One region of the Mammaliicoccus sp. D-M19 genome, then DNA from elsewhere that is predicted to be linked to it. Evidence: predicted binding sites of a transcription regulator. Region 1 holds the regulator's gene; each other region holds the start of a gene.
The links. Region 1 encodes Rex, which represses fermentation and respiration genes when NADH is low (regulators of the CRP and FNR family bind a similar motif). Its sites were predicted from a motif close to TTGTGAAATATTTCACAA; they were not measured.

Region 1 (4,615 bases):
ATTATTTTCAATTTCTTCTAACTGTCTTTCAAGTTTACGTTTTTCCTTTTTTAGTTGCTTTTGATTTGCGTAATATTGATCGTCTTTAGGCGTTTCAGTAGATTTGATGTCTTCTTGTTCATAACGACTAATAGCTTCACGTTGTTCAAGTTTTTCTAAATAATATTGGTAATCGCCTCTAAATAATTCATTTCCATTTTGTGTGATGTGGAAAATATTATTTGCTAGTTCGTTAATAAAATAACGGTCATGTGATACAAAGAGTAGTGTACCTTCAAAATTTTGCAAAGCTTGTTCCAACATTTCTTTAGAATCGATATCTAAGTGGTTGGTAGGTTCATCTAATATGAGTACATTGTTTTTTTCTAACATGAGTAAAGCGAGTTGAAGTCTGGCTTTTTCTCCACCAGATAAATCATTAATGACTTTTTTTACTTCTTCTTGAGTAAATAAAAATCTACCTAAAATTGTTCTTATATCTTTCTCAGGCATATGTGCATATTGATTCCAAACATAGTCTAAGATTGTCATATTAGAAGTGAATTCTGCTTGTTTTTGGTCGTAATAACCAATTTGAATATTAGAACCATAAACAATATTACCGCCTAAAGCAGGTATTTTTTGAGCTATTGTTTTAATCAACGTAGATTTACCAATACCATTTGGACCAATTATCGCAATTCGATCATGTCGTTTAACTTCTAAGTTGATAGTTGGTGTAATGCTTTTAGAATAACCAATATCCAAATTTTGAACTTTAAGTACATCTTCACCAGTAGCTCTAGTTATTTCAAAATTTATTTGTGCACTTTTAGCATCAAGTCTCGGCTTTTCGATTCTTTCCATTCTTTCTAATACTTTACGACGACTTTTTGCCATGCCGCTTGTTGAAGCACGTGTAATATTTTTTTCGACAAATGTTTCTAACTTTTTAATTTCACTTTGTTGTCTTTCATATTCAGCCATGACTTTTTCGTAATGTGCATCTCGTTCTTTTAAGAATTTACTATAATTACCGACATACTTTTTAACAGAACCTAAAGCGACATCATATACTTGATTGACTATTTTATCTAAGAAGTATCTGTCGTGACTGATGATAACAATTGCACCTTTAAAGTGAGTTAAATAATTTTCTAGCCATTCAGTTGTTTCCATATCTAAATGGTTCGTAGGTTCATCGAGTAACAGTAAATCAGGTTCACTTAATAACATTTGAGCCATAGATAATCTTGTTTTTTGGCCGCCGCTAAATGATTGAATTTGTCTATCAAAGTCAGATTCTTTAAAGTCTAAACCTGTTAATACGGTCTTAATTTTGCTTTCGTAATTATAGCCATCCATTAATTCATATTGATTAGATAACGCTTCGTATTGTGACAATTTTTCTTTATATATATCTTGGTCATACTCATCAGCATGAATACTTAACCAATCTGTTAAAGTTTTCATTTTATCTTCAATATTGATAACGTCTTTAAATGGTTTTTTCATTTCATTCATAACAGTGTCATTAGAATCTAATGTCATTTGTTGAGTAAGGTATCCCATCGTAACCTGTTTACCTTTAGAAATATTTCCTTCATCATATGATTCAACACCAGCAATGATTTTCATTAATGTTGTTTTTCCCGCGCCATTTCTACCGACAATAGCGATTCTTTCACCGGTTTTTACTTCGAAATCTACATCAGAGAATATAACTTCTCCATCATAAGATTTCTCTAATTTATTTATTTGTAAAAGTATCATGTTTACACCTCTCTATTAGTTATTATTTTACATGAAAACGAGTGATAATTGTATGTAAATCACATACAATATTTATATAGTTATTTTACGTGAAGTTTGTTATAATTAAGCCATTAGATGTGAACGCAATCACATTATTTTATATTGGAAAAGGTGAGGATTTTGGCAAAGAATGATGTGAAGATCCCTAAAGCAACTTTGAAACGTTTGCCTCTTTATTATAGATTTGTTAGCACATTGCATAATTCTGGCGTAGATCGTGTTTCATCGAAAGAATTAAGTGAAGGACTTAAAATTGATTCAGCTACCATTCGTCGAGATTTTTCGTATTTTGGTGAATTAGGTAAAAAAGGTTATGGTTACAATATTAGTTATTTACTTAAATTTTTTAGAACAACGCTTGAACAAGATGATATGACTAAAGTCGCAATCGTTGGTGTTGGTAATTTAGGTACTGCACTTGTGAATTATAACTTTACTGTAAATGATAGAATGCAAATAGTAGCTGCTTTTGATCAATCAGAAGATATCATTGGAAGTATGGTTGGTAAATTAACTGTGGATAGTATGGATGATTTTGAAAAGGTAGTTGAAGAAGTAGGTATACAAGTTGTAATATTAACAGTACCACAACAAGCAGCTCAAAAAGTTGCGGATCGTATAACATCTTCGGGTATTACTGGTATTTTGAATTTTACACCTCAAAGAATTAATGTACCTGAGAAAGTGCAGGTTCATCATATAGATTTAGGAATTGAATTACAATCTTTAATCTTCTTTATGAAGAATCAATAGGAGGGTATCAAATGGAAGCTTTAATGTTTATTAACACACTTGGTATTTCAGGACCAGTCAGTTTATTATTTATAGGGGTAGTTGCATTAATTATATTTGGACCAAAGAAATTACCACAATTCGGTAGAGCAATGGGTTCAACTTTAAAAGAATTTAAAGATGCGACTGATGGCATGACAAACTTTGATGAGAAGAAAAGCACTCCAGAAGATAGCAAAGATAAAGAAGTTAAATAGAATTTTATTTAACAGATGTTCCCATGAATGTGGCGGGTTTCCTGCCACATCTTTTTTAGATTGGAGGTAAGACGGTGGATAAAGACAATTTAACATTTGTCGAACACTTAGAAGAACTTCGTGGACGTATTATGATCATTGCATATTTCCTTGTTGGTGGTCTCATCGTTGGCTTTTTCGTAGCTAAACCAGTTATTTTTTATATAACAAATGATGATTTTACACAAACATTAGAACTCAATGCATTTAGAATAACGGATCCATTAACGATATACATAACAATGATAATTGTGATTGCATTTATCATAGTATCGCCTGTAATTTTATACGAATTATGGGCATTTATATCTCCAGGTTTACATCCGAAAGAACAAAAAGTGACATTAAGTTATATACCATTTAGTTTGATTTTATTTGTAGGTGGTTTATTATTCTCATACTTTGTGATTTTTCCGTATTTAATTTCGTTCACAATGGGATTAGCTGATGATATGGGGATCAAGCAAACAATCGGGATTAAAGAATACTTTAGTGAAATGTTTAAATTTACAATACCATTCGGTTTTGTCTTTCAATTACCAATTTTATTACTATTTTTAACGCGATTAGGTATCGTTACACCGATGTTTTTAAAGAAAAATAGAAAATATGCGTATTTTATTTTACTTGTTGTGGCTGCGTTAATCGCACCACCTGACTTTATGACACATATGTTGTTTACATTACCAATGATTTTACTTTATGAAATCAGCATTATTATTTCAAAAATAGGCTATAAAAAATATTTAAAAGCAGAGCAAAAATTAATGGAAGAAGAACTGGGGATGGATCAAGAGGATAAAGAGCAGCTGTAGCTTAATGCTATAGCTGTTTTTTTATTGAATTGTCTGATATTTGTAATCAAATGTTAACTTGAATATGTGTTGTATATGATATATTATTATTCCTATCATTGTAATAGGAATAAGGAGTTGTTTATATGGTTTGGATGATTATAAGTGGCCTTATAGTCGGAATATTACTTGGCTTTGTTATGCAAAGAACACGTTTTTGTTTAACAGGCGGGTTTAGAGATATGTATGTACAGAAAAATAATAAAATGTTTTATGCTTTATTAATCGCGATCTCTATTCAAAGCATTGGATTATTTACACTAGTAGGATTAGGCGTATTTAAGTTAGAAGCAGCAACATTTCCATTAGTAGGTACGATATTTGGATCATTTGTATTTGGTATCGGAATTATCCTAGCTGGTGGATGTGCGACTGGTACATGGTACAGAGCAGGCGAAGGCTTAATTGGAAGCTGGATAGCCTTAGTATTATACGGTGTAACTGCAGCAATTATGAAATCTGGACCATTAAATCCTGTTCAAGAAAAAATTAATTCATATAGTGTCGTTAACTCTAATATGGCAGAAACACTTAATGTACCTGTATGGGTATTGATTGCTATTTTAGTTATTGTTACAGTTTATTTTGTGACAAAAACACTAAAAAAACCAAAAGTAGCAATTCCTCAATTAAAACAAAAATATACAGGCATTCGTCATATCTTATTTGAAAAAAGATATCACCCATTTGCAGCTGCAATAGCAGTAGGAATAATAGCATTAATTGCTTGGCCAATGAGTGCTTCAACAGGAAGAATTGCTGGCCTTGGTATTACAACACCTTCAGCAAATATCGTGCAATACTTAGTTACAGGTGATGCTTCATTAATAAACTGGGGCGTATTTTTAGTACTTGGTATATTTATCGGTTCATATATTGCTGCAAAAGGTTCAAGAGAATTCAAATGGAGAATGCCAGATACTAAAACAATAAGAAACA
Region 2 (4,615 bases), on a different contig from region 1:
GGCGACAGTCGTGCACAAGAAAGTTTAACGCTTGTTGTGATGGTCATTGAAGATGGAACATATGAATTGCTTCAAGCATTAGGTAAACAAAACAGTCCGTACTTTCATTTGATTAAAGCAATTAGAGAAACGTTAAAATCATGTGTAGTAGAGCAAGAGAAGGTGATCAACGGTGATTAATCAATTTATATGGGTTATCTATCCTTATTTATGTATCGCTATTTTTATTATTGGTCATTTATTTAGATTTAAATATGATCAATTTTCATGGACAGCAAAGTCTAGTGAGTTTATTGAGAAGAAACAATTGATGTGGGGAAGTATTTTATTTCACTTAGGTATTATTCCAGTTATATTCGGACATGTAGTTGGTTTAGGTGTACCTGCAGAATGGCTAAGTAGTGTCGGCGTTAATGATCATTTATATCATATCGGCGCAGTTTATATTGGGAGTATTTTCGGTATTGTGACATTAATCGGTATGGTCCTCTTAACAGCTAGAAGAATCACGAAACAAAATGTAAGAAGGTTAAGTTCAGCATCGGATATTATTGTAAATATATTATTGTTAGTTATCGTGTTGATGGGTTGTATCTCGACGTTATGGACGAACGCGACAACACCAGACTTTGATTATAGACAAACAATTTCTGTTTGGTTTAGAGGCTTGTTAATCTTTAAACCGGATGTTGCTTTAATGAATGACGTCCCTTTAACATTTAAGGTACATATTATTTTAGGATTCTTAATCACAAGTTTATGGCCATTTACGAGATTGGTACATGTTTGGAGTGTTCCACTTAATTACTTTAGTAGAAGTTACATTATTTACAGAAAACATAAAACGAATTAAACTATAAGTAAAAGCGAGGTGTTTAAAATGTCTAATGATTTTGATTTTCAGGAACAGTTGGATCTTATTCGTAGTACTTATGGTGTTGATTTTGTCGGATTAGCAATGACTTCTGAAAACGCTGCTCACTTTCATATAAAATGGCAGTATGTATCTGGAAATTTAAATCATAGATATCAAAACATCGTATTAAGAAGCGGAAGAGGAATAGCAGGAATTGTTATCAAAAGTGGGAAACCTGTTAAAATTCATGATTTGAAAGAAAGTCCCTATCATGATCACCCCTTTAACTATCCGATCGTACAAAGTGAACAATTAACATCATTGCTTGCGATTCCATTATGGAAAAAATACCGAGTTTGTGGTGTACTCTTGCTCGGACAACGTGATGAAAAACGATTTCCTGAAATAGATATGAATGATTTTAATCGCTTTGGACCATTTTATGGAAAGGACATGATGAATGTATGAGTTCAGAAGATGCTTCAATATTGATGGATATATTAAAACAATACTATGAAAAAACGAGCGAAATGATTGTGTTTTTAAATAGTAAAGGACAGGTTATTAATATGAATGAAGCTGCCCGAAAAGTAATCTCTGAAGACAATCAATCATCATTGACACATGCCATTTGTAGTAGATGTGAAGGTTATTCAAATGAATATGCCTTACAATCATGTAGAGACTGCTTTTTAGAGTCTTCAAAGATTGGCAACACAAGCTTTCAAGTGTTTATGCAGACGAATAGCGGGACTGTTGAACCTTTTACAGCGACTTATCAAACGATTAGTCAAGAAGACGATGTTAAAGTGTATACATTACAAAATGTATCACCACAAATTGAAAGACAACAGAAATTACATCAGCAAACGATGATCCAAAAAACAATATCCGCACAAGAAAACGAGCGTAAAAGAATTTCTAGAGAATTACACGATGGTGTTGTTCAAGAATTGCTTAATGTCAGTGTTGAACTTAGATTATTGAAATATCAGAATGATATTGACGAATTGAAGCAACAATCTCAACATATTGAAACGTTAATGTCTCGATTAATCGATGATATTAGAAACTTATCTTTAGAACTAAGACCTTCATCATTAGATGATCTTGGATTAGACGCAGCATTCAAGTCATATTTTAAACAGCTTGAGAAAAATTTCGGTTTCCATGTTCACTATCATTATGATTCGTCTATTAAACGTTTTAATACGGAAATAGAAACGGTCGTATATAGAATTGTACAAGAAGCAGTGTTTAATGCATTAAAGTATGCTAATGTGGATAGTGTTGATGTACATATGTCTTGTGATGGAAATGAAATAGAAGTTGAAATTGCTGACCAAGGGAATGGATTTGTATTAGGTAGTCAGCCAAAAGGTTCAGGACTAGGTATATATGGTATGAAAGAACGAGCTGAAATCGTTGGCGGTAAAATCAATATCGAAAGTAAACTTAAAAAAGGTACAAATATTAAATTGAATGTACCAATAGCATAAATGGTGGGTGGTATATATGAACATCGTAATAGCAGATGATCATGCAGTGGTGAGAACAGGCTTTTCAATGATTTTAAATTATCAAGAAGACATGGAAGTTGTTGCGACAGCTGCAGATGGTATAGAAGCATATCAAATGGTTGCAAAATATTCACCAGATGTATTGATCATGGATTTAAGTATGCCACCTGGTGAATCGGGATTAATCGCAACTGGTAAAATATCAGATGACTTTAAGCAAACTAAAATATTAATATTAACAATGTATGATGATGAAGAATATTTATTTCATGTACTAAGAAGTGGTGCTAAAGGATATATCTTGAAAAATGCACCAGATGAAGAATTAATACATGCTGTAAGAACGATATATAGAGGTGATATGTATATTGATTCTAAAGTTACAAGTTCTCTTGTAAATGAACTTTTTAATCATCAAGATAACAGTGATCAAAGTACTTCTGATCCATTTAAAATATTATCTCAAAGAGAACTAGAAATCTTACCTTTAATTGCAAAGGGCTATGGTAATAAAGAAATCGCGGAGAAATTATTTGTTTCTGTCAAAACGATTGAAGCACATAAAGCGAGAATTATGGATAAACTTGGTTTAAAATCGCGCCCAGAATTAGTTGAATATGCTATGAAGAAAAAATTATTGGACTTCTAAAATGAAATTGACCTGATAAATTTTTGGCTCAAAAGCCTCAATTTATCAGGTCTTTTTATGTTTTTTTAGTGTATTGAATTTATAAATGAATATAGGGATTTTCCATGTTTCAATAAGGGGATATCCTTATGTGCACTTTTTCACAAATGACCTACAATAATATTGGAAAGATTATACATAAAGATTAATTTCGAAGGGTGAAAAACATGAGAAATAACTTAGGAAAAGTTCAACTACCACTCCAAACCTTTAGTTTAATGGCAGGATTTATGGTTTGGAGTATACTCGCACCTTTAATGCCTTATATTACACAAGATATAAGTGTTGAAGAAGGTCAGAAAGCTATTATTTTAGCAATCCCCGTTATTTTAGGATCAATATTAAGAATACCGATTGGCTATTATACGAACTTGTTAGGTTCTAGATTGGTATTTTTAGTGAGTTTTATTATTTTATTGTTTCCAGTATTTTATTTAAGTCAAGCACATTCAACTACAGGATTGATGGTTGCAGGATTCTTTATTGGTCTTGGTGGTGCAATCTTTTCAGTAGGTGTTACATCTATTCCTAAATATTTTCCAAAAGAAAAACATGGTTTTGCGAATGGTATTTATGGAATGGGTAATTTAGGGACAGCCGTATCATCATTTTTAGCGCCTCCAATAGCAGGCATTATCGGATGGCAACATACTGTTCAACTTTATTTAATCGTATTACTTATCTTCGCAGTATTAATGTTTATCTTTGGAGATAAGGAAGAACATAAAGTCAAAATTCCAATGATTTCACAAACGAAACAAGTTATCAATAACTATAAACTTTACTATTTTAGTTTCTGGTATTTTATTACGTTTGGTGCATTTGTTGCATTTGGTTTGTTCTTGCCAAACTTTTTAGTGAGTCATTTTGAAATTGATAAAGTAGATGCTGGTATTAGAACAGGTATCTTTATTGCAATCGCAACATTACTTAGACCAATAGGTGGTATGTTAGGAGATAAATTTAATGCTTTAAACGTATTGAAAGTATTTTTTATCGGTTTAATAGCAGGTGCAATCGTACTTTCAATATCACATCATCTCATCTTGTTTACAATTGGATGTTTGACGGTAAGTGTTTGTGCAGGTATTGGTAATGGACTTGTATTTAAACTTGTACCAACATACTTCACAAAAGAAGCGGGTGTTGTAAACGGAATTGTATCTATGATGGGTGGACTCGGAGGCTTTTTCCCACCATTAATTATAACGTTAGTAACGAGTTTGACTGGTTCAAATCATTTAGCATTCTTTATGCTTGCTATATTTGGTGTGATTGCACTTATCACAATGATGCATATGACTAAAATAGAAAGAAAGTATCTATAGTTGTTTGTCTTTAAAAATTAAGAAGGCTGGGACAATGTATTGTCTCAGCCTTACAATTAATTGAGGATAAAAGCGTTTAACTTTATAATAGAGTTAAAGAGATTCGTGAAAGGTTGATATAAATGAACGAACGTTATTCTCGTCAAATTTTATTCGATAAAATTGGAGAACAAGGTCAAGAAAGAATTGAACAAGCGAGTGTCACAATTGTAGGCATGGGTGC
Region 3 (4,615 bases), on a different contig from region 1:
TCTTTAGTACCGAATACCATTGGCGGTAATGTTGGTTTATAGATTGGTAAGTTCTCGCCAAACTGTAAGAATACTTCATGATCAATATAATAACTTTGTCTACCTGTTAACGTTCTAAAAGGGACAAGACGTTCGATATTTGTCGTAAATGGCGAATATCTTCTGCCTAATTTATTTGAACCAGGGAATACTGCTGTCGGTATAACTTCTCTCGGTTGTGCTGTTATATTTTGGAACGTTATTTTTTCTGATGCACGTTCACTAGAAATATCTTTCAATGTCATCCCCGTTTGTTCTTCTAAGTCATCGTAAGATTTTTGTGATACTTTACCATTTGAAGCTGATGAAACATTCAATATAACATCTGCTACTTTTCGTGCTGTATCCATTCTAGGAAGGCCATTTTTAACAGTGTCATCTTCCCACGTATCTAACATAATCTTTAATTCATCGTATTGCTCTTTAACTGAGAAACTTACACCATGAGCACCGACTTTACCTTTTTCTAACAACGGTCCAACTGATATATATTTATCGTATATAGCTGTATAATCTCTTTCTACAACTGCGAAACCAGGCATCGTTTTACCAGGTATTGCTTCAATTTCACCTTTAGACCAATCTTTAACAATTCCGTAAGGTGTTGAAATTTCTTGTTTAGAATCATGCGCTAAAGGGGTTGTCACAACATCTTTAAATGTGCCTTTCATATGTGTCTTCGCTAAATCAGAAACAGATTTTGCTAACGTTTTATAAATATCCCAGTCTGATTTTGATTCCCATAATGGGTCAACTGCAGGGTTAAACGGATGTATGAATGGATGCATATCAGTAGAAGATATATCATGTTTTTCATACCATGTTGCTGCCGGTAATACGACATCTGCATACAACGGTGTTGCTGTCATTCTAAAATCTAGCGCAACTAATAAATCTAATTTGCCGGTTGTTTCTTCTCGCCAAACAATCTCTTCTGGTTTATCTGTTTCATTAGGATTTGCTAATAGACCTGATTTAGTACCTAATAAATGTTTCATAAAGTACTCTTGTCCTTTTGCTGAACTAGAGATTAAATTTGAACGCCATACAAACAATGTTTTTGGATGATTTTTCTTTGCATCTGGGTCTTCTATAGCAAATTTAGTCTTTTTAGATTTTACTGATTCAATTGCCCTTTGAAGAATCGCTTCATTTGAGTCATCCCCTGCATCTTTCGCTTCTTCTCCAAACAATAAGCTATTACAATCAAATTGAGGATATGATGGTAGCCATCCTAATCGTGCAGCTAATACGTTATAATCAGCTGGATGTTGATGTTTCAATTCATTTGATAATGGTGACTGTAATTTATCAACACCAGACTCTTCATATTTCCACTGATCCGTTGCAAAGTAGAACCAACTTGTTGCATTTTGAAGTCTAGGTGGTCCTTGCCAATCCTTCGCAAAAGCAATCGTTGACCAACCTTCTATCGGACGACATTTTTCTTGACCAACGTAATGCGCCCATCCGCCACCATTTACACCTTGGCATCCGCATAATATAACAAGGTTTAATATAGAGCGATAAATTGTATCAGAGTTAAACCAGTGATTGATACCTGCCCCCATAATAATCATTGAGCGACCATTTGTATCAACTGCATTTTGCGCAAATTCTCTTGCCACTTGCGTCACTATTGAAGATTTAACACCTGTTACTTTTTCTTGCCATTTAGGTGAATACATAGAATTTTCATCTTCATAACTTGATGCTTCAAGTGGATGATTTAATCTTCTTACGCCATATTGACTTGTCATTAAGTCGTATATTGTCGCGATATAAATTGTTTCTCCGTCCTTATTTTCGATTTCTTTAACGATAATAGGTCTTTCGAAAATACCATTTCCATCATTATCAAAATACGGAAATTGAATTGTGATCACTTTAGAATCATGGTCTTTAAAAGATAGAGCTGGATCTATTTCTTTTCCATCTTCACCTACTAAATTTAAGTTCCATTTAACGCCTTCTTCATATCTTTGTCCCATCGTTCCATTAGGTATGACAAGTTGTTCACTATTTTGGTCGTAAACTACTGGTTTCCATTCTGCATGTTCTGTTTCCATACCTAAATCACTTGATCTTAAGAAACGACCTGCTTTATAACCTTCTCCATGTTTATCAAGTTGTATGATAAAAGGCATATCAGTGTATTGTTTTGCATAGTTGATAAACATTTCTTCTTGTTTATCTTCATAATATTCTTGAAGAATGACATGTGTCATAGCTTGCGCTAATGCTGCATCTGTACCAGGATTTGGTGCTAACCAGTTATCAGCAAATTTTACATTTTCAGCATAGTCTGGTGCGACAGACACAACTTTAGTACCTTTATATCTTACTTCAGTCATAAAATGCGCATCTGGTGTACGCGTTAATGGTACATTCGATCCCCACATAATAATATAACCGGCGTTATACCAATCACTTGATTCAGGTACATCCGTTTGTTCACCCCATATTTGTGGTGAAGCAGGTGGTAAGTCAGCATACCAATCATAAAAACTAAGCATTTCCCCACCTAATAACGATATAAAACGCGCACCTGAAGCATAGCTAATCATGGACATAGCCGGTATAGGTGTAAATCCAGCAATTCTGTCTGGACCATATTTTTTCACAGTATATATAATTTGTGCTGTGATGAGTTGTGTAACATCTCTCCAATTTACGCGAACATGTCCACCTTTACCGCGTGCACTTTTATAAATTTCAGCTTTCTGTTCATCTTCAACAATGGATGCCCAAGCGACAACAGGATCTCCGTATTCACTTAAAGCAGCTTTCCAAAGTTTCCACAACTTACCTCTAACGTAAGGGAATTTCACACGTAATGGACTATATTCATACCATGAAAAAGAAGCACCACGCGGACATCCTCTAGGTTCAAATTCAGGCATATCAGGTCCACAAGAAGGATAATCAATTTGTTGATTTTCCCATGTAATCACACCATTTTTCACGAACACTTTCCATGAACAAGAGCCTGTACAGTTTACACCATGAGTCGTTCTGACAACTTTATCGTGACTCCATCTTTCTCTGTACATTTTCTCCCATTCTCTACTTTTTTCTTCTAAGATAGACCAATTTCCATTAAATTTTTCGGTTGGCTTAAAGAATTTCAAACCTAACTTAGACATAGTTAGAACCTCCTATTATTTGCCCTTAATTATCTATATCAATTGTAATTTTTTTCACAATGTTTATGTATTAGGGGATTACCTATACAACATGACGAATTCCCTACATTCCTTTATTTGCGCAAAAAAGCCTCAAACAAAGTGTTGATCTTTGTTTGAGGCTTCGGACATATTATTTATTTTCACCTTACAATTAACTGTTAATTAATTTCGATAACTTCATCTGCTAAAATTTGAACTTCTTTTTTAGAATGGGACACAAGTATGATCGGTATTTGCCAAGTCTTGAAAATGGACTTTACTAATGCCATACCTTCGTCTTTTGTTTCATCATCTAAACTTGAAAATGGTTCATCTAATAGTAATAAGTTAGGTTTGACACTTAATACTCTACATAATGCAACTCTTTGTGACTCTCCACCAGATAAAGTAGATGGATATTGATTTAAACAATTTTCTATACGTAAATGTTTAATCAATTGCTCTGTCTCTTTATTAGGCTCAATCATATAATGAATATTTTCATGAACTATCTTATGTGGAAAAAGTTGATAATCTTGAAACAGATAGCCAATATTTCTATCTTGCACTTTAATCACATGCTTTTGATCACTGAGCACTTTTTGATTAATTTCTATTCTGCAAGTTTCCGCTTCTGTAAGTCCTGCAATAATGTTCAATAATGTAGATTTACCTATACCTGATCGTCCAACTATCGCATAAATTTTCGGAGTATCAGATTGGATATTTAATGATATCGTTCTGTCTTTGATTAACTTTTTAATTGATATATCAATCATCCATATCTACTCCCATTTATGATTCTTTTGATTTAATATATTAAGTGAGCTAATCACACAAACTGCAAATGCGATAAGTACAATAACCCATAACCATGCTTTGTATTCCTCACCAGCTTGCACTAAGAAATAAATTTCTAATGGCAATGTGTTCGTTAAACCAGGAATATAGCCAGCAATCATGAGCGTTGCACCAAATTCTCCTAACCCTCTAGCAAAACTCATTACTACACCAGAGAAAATGGATTGTTTTGATAACGGTAAAATAATCGTTCTAAAAATTTTCCCTTCACTAGCGCCCATCGTTCTTGCTGAGTTTAGCATCTTTGGATTAATAGATTGAAATCCATTCATTACATGTTGGTACATAAGCGGTAAACTTACAATAATCGCTGCAATCACCGCACCTACCCACGTAAAAATCACATTGATATGCAATACATCAGATAAAAATTGTCCAAAAAATTTATTTTTACCAAATACAATAAGGAGTATAAAACCCATAACTGTCGGTGGTAATACAATTGGAAGCATAATGATGCTTTCGATTACAGGCTTTAATTTACCTTTATAATTGAGCATCAGCTTTGCCAGAATAATACCTAGGATACAAACAATGATTGTACTGAT
Region 4 (4,615 bases), on a different contig from region 1:
AACTACCACGAATGGTCAGTAGAATTAATGCAATACTTCCAGGTATTAATAATGTTGACCCGAAATAATAAGCAGAATCTGGAAAGAATCCAACTATTCCTACAAAAAAGAATACGAAGAATACGTTTGTTACTTCCCAAACAGGGTTTAAATATCTAGAAATTAAGTTATTGATAATATGATCCTGTTTCGTTAATTTCGCGTGAAATGCGAAGAATCCTGCACCAAAGTCAATCGCACCAATAATAATGTAACCAAACAGAAAGAGCCAAAGCACTGTAATACCTATATGTTGATAATCCATTATACTTCACCCTTTCTGTCTATTATTTTGTTTACATCATCAGTCGCTTTACTGTGACTAAACATTCTAATAAGTACATAACTTGATGAAATACCAAGAACTAAATAAAGTATTGCAAATGCAATGAATACGAGTGCTAGTCCGTCAGCATTTGTTGCAGCTTGTGCAACTTTTAAGTAACCTCTTAATATCCAAGGTTGTCTACCCATCTCGGCTAAGAACCAACCAAATTCAATTGCAAGCATTGCAAGTGGTCCGGTTAATACTGCTAAATATAAGATTGGTTTACTATATTGTGACCATTTTTTCACCCATTTTAATACAATAAATAAAGCTGAAACGACAAAACAATAAACACCAAAGAATACCATCAAATCAAAGAAATAGTGAATGATAAGTGGTGGTGTTTCATCACTCTTAAATTCGTTTAATCCTTTAACTTCAGTATTAAAATTACTATCAGATAAGAAACTTAAAGCGCCAGGTATTTTAATAGCACCTTTTACTTCTTGTTTATCTTCATCTACTACCCCAAATAATACAAGGTCTGCTTTTGATTCACTTTCAAAATGCCATTCCATAGCTGCTAATTTTTCAGGTTGTTCTTGATGTAAGAACTTAGCTGATAAATCTCCTGCTAACATCGCAAGTAAACTCGCAATTAAACCGACTGTCATCGTAAGTTTGAGTGCTTTTTTATGATATTCTTTATCGTCTATAAATTTATTCTTAATTAAACGATATGCTGCTATACTTGCTAAAATAAATGCAGCTGTCATAAACGCAGTCGATACAACGTGAAATGATCTAATACCGAATGATGCATTAAACATCGCTGCAACTGGATCAATATTCATCAATTTTCCATTGATAAAATCGAATCCATTTGGCGTATTCATGAAAGAATTCACAGATGTTATAAAGAACGCTGAAAATGTACCACCAATAATGACTGGTAACGTAATTAAAAAGTGCGTCCATTTACCTTTGAATCTATCCCACGTATATAAATAAATACTTAAGAAAATAGCCTCAAAGAAAAAGGCGAATGTTTCCATAAATAATGGTAGTGCAATAACTTGACCACCTAATTGCATAAATGATGGCCACAATAATGATAATTGTAGACCAATAATTGTTCCCGTAACTACTCCGACCGCTACAGTAATCGTATAACCTTTAGACCAACGTTTTGCCATCGCAATATACATAGGATTATTGTTCTTAATACCTATGAATTCAGCAATTGCAAACATTAATGGGATACCCACACCAATTGTTGCAAAAATGATATGGAACCCCAATGTCATAGCAGTTAGTAAACGACTTATAACTACTGCATCCATAATATTCCTCCATTCAACGTTTGTGATATACATCACAATTTAATCTTATTATACAACACTTTAATCATTTGTGAAATGTTTAACATTTACAAAGTAATGACAAATTAATGGCAAAATAGGACTTAATCGTTGAACGCTTTAAAAAATCATTTATAATATGTCTATATAAAGTTGAGGTGAAAGCTATGAGTGAAGTTACAATTTATACTCAAGACCAATGTCCCCCTTGCCAATTTGTAAAACAATATTTTACTGAAAAAGAAATTCCATTTACAGAAAAAAATATAAAAAACAAACAGTTTAAAAATGAACTTATCGATCTAGACAGTTTTTCAACACCTACTGTTCTCATTAATGGAAAAGTTTTTTATCAAGTTGATATAGAATCTTTTAATAAAGCATTGGGCATTCATTAATGAAGATTCAATTTCCAAGTTCTAAAATTAAAATCACCAAACATTCTATTGATACAAACCTAAAATCAAATCTGAAACTTATTCATATAACAGATTTGCATTTAGGTTATTATTCTAATTTAGAAAATTTATATCAACTTGTACGTCTTATCAATAAGCAAGAAGCAGATATTGTTTGTTTCACAGGTGATTGTTTTGATGATATTGCTCAAATTTCTTTTGACCCTTATCTAGTTATACCTTTATTTCGTACAGTTCAATCAAAATATGGAAAGTTTTTTGTTCCAGGCAACCATGATTACGGTTCAAACGGCATTCATACAGTATTAGATATCATGAATAAATCCGGTTTTGAAGTCTTGTTAAACAGTTCTTACGTCGTAAACACACCTGACGGTAATATTCAGATTAATGGCATTGACGATTTATGTTTTGGTCTGCCTAATTTTAGCAGTTCATTCCAAGTACCAAATTGTCATATAAACTTTCGAATCGGACTCGTACATGAACCAGATAAAGTTAAATTATTAGATCCAAACATCCATTTAGTACTTTCTGGACATACTCATGGTGGTCAAGTTCGACTTCCTAAGATTGGCGCTATTTATACACCAACTTATGGAAAAGTATATAAACAAGGTTTGTATCAAATTAGAACTAGACAATTTCTTTACGTTAATCAAGGTATAGGCATGACAAGACTTCCTATTAGAATTTTTTGCTCACCTGAAATTGCGATATTCACCTTGAAATCTCATTAATGTCTGAAAGAAAGCATAACATATAAAAACAGAGCGATTATCACTTAAAGTTAAGAGATAATCGCTCTGTTTTTTAATTTTAAAGAATTTGATTAACGAGTTCTACAACTTCTTCTTCTGTTGCACAGTTAATTGCTTTGTTCGCTAATTCTTTCATTTCTTTTTGATCTAATTGTTTGATTTGTTTTCTAGCTTTTAGAATACTTGTCGCACTCATAGAGAATTCATCTAAACCTAATCCAAGTAATAATGGAATTGCTGTATTGTCTCCAGCCATTTCTCCACACATACCAGTCCATTTACCTTCTTTATGAGAAGCTTCAATTACTTGCTTAACTAAGCGAAGAATTGCAGGGTTATATGGTTGGTATAAGTAAGAAACACGCTCAGACATACGGTCAGCAGCCATTGTATATTGGATTAAATCATTCGTACCAATACTGAAGAAATCAACTTCTTTAGCAAAGATGTCTGCAAGTGCTGCAGTAGATGGAATTTCTACCATAATACCGATTTCGATATCATCCGCAACGTTAACACCTTCAGAAACTAATTTTTCTTTTTCCTCAAGTAAGATTGCTTTAGCATCTCTAAATTCTTTAATAGTTGCAATCATAGGGAACATGATATTTAACTTACCAAATTCAGATGCGCGTAATAAAGCTCTTAATTGTGTTCTAAAGATTTCAGTTTGATCTAAACATAAACGAATTGCTCTATATCCTAAGAATGGGTTCATTTCTTTAGGTAAGTTTAGATAAGATAATTCTTTATCTCCACCTATGTCTAAAGTACGAACGACAACACGTTTGCCGTCCATTTCTTTTAAAACTTTGCTATATGCTTCAAATTGTTCTTCTTCTGAAGGCATATTGTCTCTACCCATGTATAAGAATTCAGTACGGTATAAACCGATACCTTCTGCGCCGTTATTTTTAACACCTTCTAAGTCATTAGGTGTACCAATATTCGCAGCTAATTCGACATGAACACCATCTTTAGAAACAGATTCATCATTAACAAGTTTAGCTAATTCTTCTTTTTCAGCTAAGAAGTTTTTCTGTTTTTGTTCGTATGCTTGAACTTCGTCATCTGTTGGGTTAATGATTACATCACCAGATAAACCATCAATGATTAAACTATCACCATGGTTTACGCGATCTGTAATATCTTTAGTACCTACAACAGCAGGAATTTCCAATGAACGACTCATTATTGCTGAGTGTGAAGTTCTTCCACCGATATTTGTCGCAAAACCTTTAACAAACTCTTTGTTAAGTTGCGCAGTATCAGATGGTGTTAAATCTTCACCTACAATAATAACGCTTTCATTGATCATACTAGGGTTTGGTAATTCTACACCTAAAATATGTGCCAAAATACGTTTAGAAACATCGCGAATATCCGCTGCACGTTCTTTCATATATTCATTATCCATATTTTCAAAAATTGTAATGAAGTTTGTTGATACTTCATTTAATGCAGTAGGTGCATTTACTTTGTTATTGCGAATATTTTCTTCAATTGGATTTAATAATTCTGGATCTTCTAATACTAATAAATGGGCATCAAAAATCGCAGCTTTATCTGCACCAAGTTGTTTTTCAGCATTATTACGAATTTGAGTTAATTCAACTTTTGATTGATTAACAGCCGCTTTAAACTTTTCAACTTCGCCGTCTACATCGCTGATATTTTCGCTTGAAAACGATAAGTCAGGTTCAACTAATAAATATGCTTTACTAATAGCCACACCATCAGATGCAGCTATACCTTTTAATATTTCAG

Region 2: the regulator Rex is predicted to act here: its motif matches at 3,154-3,171, upstream of LQ675_RS08970 (nitrate/nitrite transporter).
Region 3: the regulator Rex is predicted to act here: its motif matches at 3,228-3,245, upstream of LQ675_RS09005 (nitrate reductase subunit alpha).
Region 4: the regulator Rex is predicted to act here: its motif matches at 1,719-1,736, upstream of LQ675_RS01710 (cytochrome ubiquinol oxidase subunit I).

The regions. Positions count from the first base shown of each region.
Region 1 is NZ_JAJNHW010000006.1:121,523-126,137, reverse strand. Features, by position in the region: gene abc-f (ribosomal protection-like ABC-F family protein) at 1-1,752, opposite strand, end outside; gene LQ675_RS11750 (redox-sensing transcriptional repressor Rex) at 1,915-2,547, shown strand; gene LQ675_RS11745 (twin-arginine translocase TatA/TatE family subunit) at 2,559-2,783, shown strand; gene tatC (twin-arginine translocase subunit TatC) at 2,858-3,637, shown strand; gene LQ675_RS11735 (YeeE/YedE family protein) at 3,763-4,615, shown strand, end outside.
Region 2 is NZ_JAJNHW010000003.1:157,526-162,140, reverse strand. Features, by position in the region: gene narJ (nitrate reductase molybdenum cofactor assembly chaperone) at 1-180, shown strand, start outside; gene narI (respiratory nitrate reductase subunit gamma) at 173-853, shown strand; gene nreA (nitrate respiration regulation accessory nitrate sensor NreA) at 881-1,324, shown strand; gene LQ675_RS08980 (sensor histidine kinase) at 1,321-2,355, shown strand; gene nreC (nitrate respiration regulation response regulator NreC) at 2,372-3,025, shown strand; gene LQ675_RS08970 (nitrate/nitrite transporter) at 3,232-4,392, shown strand; gene LQ675_RS08965 (ThiF family adenylyltransferase) at 4,515-4,615, shown strand, end outside.
Region 3 is NZ_JAJNHW010000003.1:164,562-169,176, forward strand. Features, by position in the region: gene LQ675_RS09005 (nitrate reductase subunit alpha) at 1-3,185, opposite strand, end outside; gene LQ675_RS09010 (ATP-binding cassette domain-containing protein) at 3,386-3,985, opposite strand; gene modB (molybdate ABC transporter permease subunit) at 3,992-4,615, opposite strand, start outside.
Region 4 is NZ_JAJNHW010000001.1:322,532-327,146, forward strand. Features, by position in the region: gene LQ675_RS01705 (cytochrome d ubiquinol oxidase subunit II) at 1-304, opposite strand, end outside; gene LQ675_RS01710 (cytochrome ubiquinol oxidase subunit I) at 304-1,650, opposite strand; gene LQ675_RS01715 (glutaredoxin family protein) at 1,836-2,066, shown strand; gene LQ675_RS01720 (metallophosphoesterase) at 2,066-2,827, shown strand; gene ptsP (phosphoenolpyruvate--protein phosphotransferase) at 2,907-4,615, opposite strand, start outside.